Regions from separate parts of the Pantoea sp. SO10 genome, predicted to be linked through region 3. Evidence: predicted binding sites of a transcription regulator. Region 3 holds the regulator's gene; each other region holds the start of a gene.
The links. The regulator CRP, encoded in region 3, controls carbon source genes, mostly activating them, when cyclic AMP is high. The targets are predictions, from matches to a motif close to ATGTGANNNNNNTCACAT.
Positions count from the first base shown of each region.

Region 1: the regulator CRP is predicted to act here: its motif matches at 1,205-1,222, upstream of FCN45_RS03585 (iron-containing alcohol dehydrogenase).
Region 2: the regulator CRP is predicted to act here: its motif matches at 1,126-1,143, upstream of FCN45_RS03775 (CdaR family transcriptional regulator).

Region 1 is NZ_CP040095.1:795,421-797,692, reverse strand. It holds gene FCN45_RS03590 (four-carbon acid sugar kinase family protein) at 1-1,143, opposite strand, end outside; gene FCN45_RS03585 (iron-containing alcohol dehydrogenase) at 1,326-2,272, shown strand, end outside.
Region 2 is NZ_CP040095.1:837,537-839,808, forward strand. It holds gene degP (serine endoprotease DegP) at 1-1,055, shown strand, start outside; gene FCN45_RS03775 (CdaR family transcriptional regulator) at 1,240-2,272, shown strand, end outside.
Region 3 is NZ_CP040095.1:3,844,536-3,846,807, reverse strand. It holds gene FCN45_RS17840 (YccS/YhfK family putative transporter) at 1-1,135, opposite strand, end outside; gene crp (cAMP-activated global transcriptional regulator CRP) at 1,194-1,826, opposite strand; gene FCN45_RS17830 (OsmC family protein) at 2,133-2,272, shown strand, end outside.

The sequences.
Region 1 (2,272 bases), 1.2 Mb from region 3:
GCCCGCCACAAGGCCCTGAATCTGAAAACCGCGGGCACCTGATGCCTGTGCCACGGCAATCGCCACATCGCCGCCAGAGAGATAAAGCCCAGCAGGCTGCACCTCGCGGCACACGCGGCGGGTTAACTGCGCGAGAAACTGGCAGATGCGTTCGCCCAATAGCTGACGAGAAACCTGATGCTGTTGGCACAACTGCGCAATCTCATGACGCTGCCCGGCATGTTGGGTAGTGCGTACCACGCAATGCGCGCCGTCGTGCAGCGCCTGCTGCATCTCTTGCTGCCACCGTTCAGCCTGCGGCCAGGCCGGTTGGGCAAACAGCTGACGGATATCAATGTCGATAATGCGGATGTCACGCTGGCTAGCGAGGCGTGTAATCTGCTGCTGCGCAATGGCGCTCATCGAACCGACCACCGCCAGCACCGGACGCGACTGACGTGCCGCCAGCAACGCGCCGAGCGCATCGCTGAGCCCGGACGCTCCGGCCAACAACGGACGCGTCTCCAGCGTGGCTGCCGCGGCCATCAACAAGGCAATGTCGGCGTCCTGCTCGATATCCACCACCAGCAAACCTTGCTTGCTGGCCAGCACCTGCGCCAGTTGATGGCTGCGCAGCGTGGCGAGATCGAGGGTTTCACCCGGCAATGTGCTCTGCATCTGCAGACACGTCAGCACATGGCCGCTGGTGACCGGCGTTTTGGGATCGCTGGCGAATTCGCTGTCGATCAAACGCTGCTGATGGATCCACACGTCACCCGCACGCGTGGTGCGTCCCAGCTTCGGCACCGCCGGCACCACTAAGGCTAATGTTTTACCGCTGGCTTGCATCGCGGCTTCGATCTCCGCGCCGGGATTGCCGCGCAGCGTGGAATCGATCTTCTTAAATAACCAACCGTCGTTAGCGATGGCCTGATGTTGCTCAATGGCAGCTCGCGTGCGCCGGGCCGCTTCTTGTGCGCTGGTTGCACGGCTATCGGTGCTGATCACCAGCACATCAGCAGCACCAGCGTCGTGTGGCGTGCTGCTCTCAAACAGCACATGCACACGCGCTCCGGCTTGTGCCAGCCCGCTGCCCGCGTCATTAGCGCCGGTAAAGTCATCGGCAATCACTAAGACTGGCGTTTTCCATGGCTGTGAAGTCATGCTTTCTCCTCTTCCGGCCGCTGCCGGGCTGCAATGATTATATTCAATCATGATTGATTATATGTGAGCAAGATCAAATTAATCGAAATCAATTTGCCCTATAAAATTAGGCACTGCAGTGATGAAACTCGCGCCGATTGAGCAAAATCAATCATTCAGCGCAAAAAACGTAAGGGTAAGAGATGAATATCAACAGCACCGTGATCAGTGGCTTTCAGGCGCTTAATGACCTCAGCTATTTACTGCAAGGTAAAGACAAAGCGCTGCTGGTGACCGATAAAAATATTGAAGGCATTCCGGCGGTACAAAAGCTGATCGCCCAGCTCACCCAGCAGATTGCCAGCCTGAGCATCGTCAACACGGTGCCGCCAGAGCCTAGCCAGCACGATGTGGCGGCCATTGTCGCCGCGCTGCCGAGCACCGATGTGGATCTGGTGATTGGCATCGGCGGTGGTAGCGTACTGGATGTCGCTAAGCTGCTGTCGATTCTGTGTGTCGAAGATGCGCCGACGCTGGAGGCGTTACTGGCTGGTGAGAAGCCGCACACGCGCACCACTTCGCTGCTGATTCCGACCACCGCAGGTACTGGCTCGGAAGCCACGCCCAACGCGATTCTGGCGATTCCCGAGAAAGAGACCAAAGTCGGCATTATCACGCCGGTGATGCTGCCAGATTATGTCGCGCTGGTGCCAGAACTCACCACCAGCATGCCACCGCACATCGCCTCTTCCACCGGTATCGATGCGCTGTGCCATTTGATTGAGTGCTTTACCGCGACCGTGGCGAACCTGGTGAGCGATAACTATGCGCTGATCGGCATGAAAAAGCTGTTTGCCAGCCTCGAAACCACTATCGCCGAACCCGACAATCTCGAAGCGCGCCTGAATATGCTGTGGGCATCTTATTACGGTGGTGCATCGATTGCGCATGCCGGTACGCATCTGGTGCACGCCATGTCTTATCCGCTGGGCGGCAAATATCACCTGCCGCACGGTGTCGCCAACGCCATTCTCCTTGCGCCCTGCATGCGCTTTGTACGACCGGCGGCGGTGAGCAAATTCGCTCAGGTTTACGATCTGCTGCCGGATGCCGACATCACGCTGGACGACGAAGCCAAATCCCACGCGCT
Region 2 (2,272 bases), 1.2 Mb from region 3:
TGGTGACCAACAACCACGTGGTGGATAACGCGACCAAAATCCAGGTGCAGCTCAGCGATGGACGTCGTTACGACGCCAAAGTGATCGGTAAAGATCCACAATCAGATATCGCGCTGATTCAGCTGCAGGATGCGAAAAACCTCACCGCAATTAAGATTGCCGACTCCGACAACCTGCGCGTCGGCGATTACACCGTGGCGATTGGTAACCCGTACGGCCTTGGCGAAACGGTGACCTCGGGGATTGTTTCGGCGCTGGGCCGCAGCGGCCTGAACGTTGAAAATTACGAAAACTTCATCCAGACCGATGCGGCGATTAACCGTGGTAACTCCGGTGGCGCATTGGTAAACCTTAACGGCGAGCTGATCGGGATTAACACCGCGATTCTGGCGCCGGACGGCGGCAACATCGGTATCGGCTTTGCGATCCCTAGCTCAATGGTGAAAAACCTTACCGCGCAGATGGTGGAGTACGGTCAGGTGAAACGCGGCGAGCTGGGCATTATGGGCACCGAGCTGAACTCAGAGCTGGCGAAAGCGATGAAAGTCGATGCGCAGCGCGGCGCCTTTGTTAGCCAGGTATTGCCGAACTCTGCTGCGGCGAAAGCCGGCGTGAAAGCGGGTGACGTGGTGGTGTCGATGAACGGTAAAGCGCTGACCAGCTTTGCAGCGCTGCGTGCCGAAGTCGGCTCGCTGCCGGTCGGTACCAAGCTGCAGCTGGGCCTGCTGCGCGAAGGCAAACCGGTGAACGTCAGCGTTGAACTGCAGCAGAGCTCGCAGGATAAAGTGCAGTCCGCCACCATTTACACCGGTATTGAAGGTGCCGATCTCAGCAATATTGATACCAACGGCCAGAAAGGCGTGCGCGTCGATAGCGTCAAGCCTGGCAGCGCAGCGGCGCGAATTGGCTTGAAGAAAGGTGACGTGATTCTGGGTGTCAACCAGCAAGCCGTAGCTAATCTTGGCGAGCTGCGTAAAGTGCTCGACACCAAACCTTCGGTGCTGGCACTTAACGTGCAGCGCGGTGACAGCAGCCTGTATCTGCTGATGCAGTAAGTTTCAGGTTGTTGATAACAGGCGAGCTTTGGCTCGCCTTTTTTGTGTCTGTGCAAATGTCCGGTACTGAATGTGACGCTTACCGCAAATCCCGCATAATCCCGCTGGCTATGTGCAGTTGCACAATGTCAGCGCCGTAACGGATGCGTATTCTGTCTGTTCGTCCTTATCTCCGGAGTGTTTGATGGCCACCTATCATCTCGATGCGCGACTGGCTCAGGATATTGTTGCCCGCACCATGCAAATTATTGATAGCAATGTCAACGTGATGGATGCACGTGGTCGCATCATCGGCAGTGGCGATCGTGAGCGCATTGGCGAATTGCACGAAGGCGCGCTTTTGGTGCTGTCACAAGGGCGTGTGGTAGACATCGACGAAGCGGTGGCAAAACATCTGCACGGCGTGCGTCCTGGCATCAATTTGCCGCTGCGTATTGATGGCGATATCGTCGGCGTGATCGGTTTGACCGGCCAACCGGCAACGCTGCGTCACTACGGCGAATTGGTGTGTATGACCGCCGAAATGATGCTGGAACAGGCGCGTTTGTTACACATGCTGGCGCAAGATAGCCGCTTGCGAGAAGAGCTGGTGCTGAATCTGGTGCGCAGCGAAACCTTATCGCCAGCGCTCAGCGAATGGGCGCAGCGGCTCGGCATCGATCTCAATCAACCGCGCGTGGTGGCGGTGGTGGAAGTGGACAGCGGCCAGCTCGGCGTTGATAGCGCCATGTCCGAGCTGCAACAGCTGCAAACGCTGCTGACCACGCCGGAACGCGACAACCTGATTGCGATTGTTTCACTCACCGAAATGGTGGTGCTGAAACCGGCACTGAATGCGCATGGCCGCTACGATCAGGACGATCATCGCCGCCGCGTGGATCAACTGCTGCAACGCATGAAGGAGAGCGGCCAGGTGCGAATGCGCATCGCGCTCGGCAACTACTTTACCGGTCCCGGCAGCATCGCACGTTCGTACCGCACCGCGCGTACCACCATGATGGTGGGCAAACAGCGCATGCCGGAACAGCGCAGCTATTTTTATCAGGATCTGGTGCTGCCGGTGCTGCTCGACAGTTTACGCGGCGGCTGGCAGGCCAACGAACTGGCGCGCCCGCTGGCAAAGCTGAAAAGCATGGATAACAATGGCTTGCTGCGACGCACGCTGGTGGCGTGGTTCAGCCACAACGTGCAACCCAGCGCCACGGCACGCGCGCTGT
Region 3 (2,272 bases):
AGCTGCCAAACATCAGCATCACAGCGAAGCGGGCTGCGGTGCGTAACGCGGTGGATTTGAATGACAGATAACTGCGCAGCGCCGGCAACAGCGGCAAACGGCGCTGGCGATCGGCCATCAGGTCACGCGTGTAGAGCGGCTTCTGCGTACGCAACACGCGGGCGATGCGACTGAAGTGATACAGGCAGAAGTTGCCGACCGGATTATCCGGATGCTGGCGTGCAATTTTCTCCAGCGCGCCGAGCTGTTTCTCCATGTGAAAACGATCCGGCAGCTGATGGTAGAGAATCGCATCCGCCAGCACGCGCAGCCGCGCCGAGATAATTTTGGCGTTCCAGCGAATCACCGCTTCAGCGTGGCTCTCCTCAACCAGCTTCTGCACCTCTTCGGGCTGATGCAAACTCACGGAGATGTGTTCCTGTAAATCCAGCGCAACCTGGAAAGCGCGCGTCAGGCGTTTGTGGCTGTTATCGCGGCTCGCCGACAGCATATGCATTTGCTGATAACAGGTGGTGATGAGGTCGACCGCCTTTTGCTGGCGCGCCAGCAGCGGCGGCAGCGCTTTCTCTGGATCGGTCAGCTGCGTCAGTAAGGTGTATTTGGCATCGCAGTAATCCGCCAGCTCGCGGAACAGCAGGCTGAGCGATTCGCGCATCGGCTGCTCTTTCCACAGCCAGAACCAGAACCAGTTGAACAAGCCGTACCACAGCGTGCCGCCAATATAGAGCAGCGGCGGCACCCATATCGGCATGCGTCCCACTAAGCTGAGCGTAAAGATGGCGGCGATGAGTGTGGCGGGCAGCAGGCGCGCGTGCAGCGGGCCGATTTCGCCGGTTACGCCAATCAGCAGCGGCAGCGCCAGTAAAATCAGCGGCAGCGGTATCTGGTAAGCGGTGAGGATTTGCATCAGGAAACTGCCGGTGGCAAACAGCGAACCACCCACAATCAGGCGTTTGAAGAAGCGTTTGTGCGGCGTATCCAGTCCCGCCATGTTGCAGCAGGCGGGCACTAACGAGAACAGCAGACCTTTTTGCAGATCGCCAAACAGCCAACCGAGAGCCACAGGCAGGCACAGCACCAGCGTTTGCCGCAGCGCATAGTTAACTTCGGGATGATAGATGATTCGGCGCCACATCAGCTCATCGCAAATAGAAACGGCGCGATGTTGCCATCACGCCGTGGGTGAGAAGAAATTAGCGGGTGCCGTAAACGACGATGGTTTTACCGTGTGCGGAGATCAGGTTCTGATCTTCCAGCATTTTCAGGATACGACCCACGGTTTCGCGTGAGCAGCCCACGATCTGACCAATCTCCTGACGGGTGATTTTGATTTGCATCCCGTCTGGGTGAGTCATCGCATCTGGCTGTTTGGCCAGATTTAGCAGCGTTTGCGCAATACGTCCGGTGACATCGAGGAAGGCAAGGTTGCCCACTTTCTCAGATGTCACTTGCAGACGACGCGCCATTTGCGAAGAAAGTCGCATTAAAATATCCGGGTTTACCTGAATCAGCTGACGGAATTTTTTGTATGAAATTTCAGCCACTTCGCAGGCAGACTTCGCACGCACCCAAGCACTACGTTCCTGGCCTTCTTCGAAAAGACCGAGTTCGCCGATGAAATCCCCCTGATTGAGGTAGGAGAGAATCATCTCTTTGCCTTCTTCATCTTTAATCAGTACCGCTACGGAACCTTTTACGATGTAGTACAGCGTTTCCGCTTTCTCACCCTGATGGATGAGCGTGCTTTTGGATGGATATTTGTGAATATGGCAATGGGACAGGAACCATTCGAGTGTAGGGTCTGTTTGCGGTTTGCCGAGAACCATTCGCTATTATCCTCTGTTGTAATCGTGCCCAAAACACAGGGGGCATTTTTTTCCCTGTCAGGCGGTTTAATCGTCGAGCGTTTCCAGTAAAGGAAAAATTATTCCGGGTGGACTCTTAAGCTACGCTTTTGATTCTTCCGGCCTTCGTCTGTGATGACGAAAATATTTTCAGCACTGTTTGTAGCACAGCTTTTGCGAGCTGTCTTGTGTTGTCTCGCTTCAGCAGAAGGGGGATTACTCTGGATTGCTGTTTGTCAGGTGAAAGCGTACTCTGGCGGCAAAACCGCCGCTTCAGGAGAAAGAATCATGCAGGCACGAGTGAAATGGGTGGAAGGTCTTACCTTTCTCGGAGAATCCTCATCCGGCCATCAGGTATTGATGGATGGTAATTCCGGTGATAAAGCGCCAAGTCCAATGGAGATGGTGCTGATGGCCGCGGGCGGCTG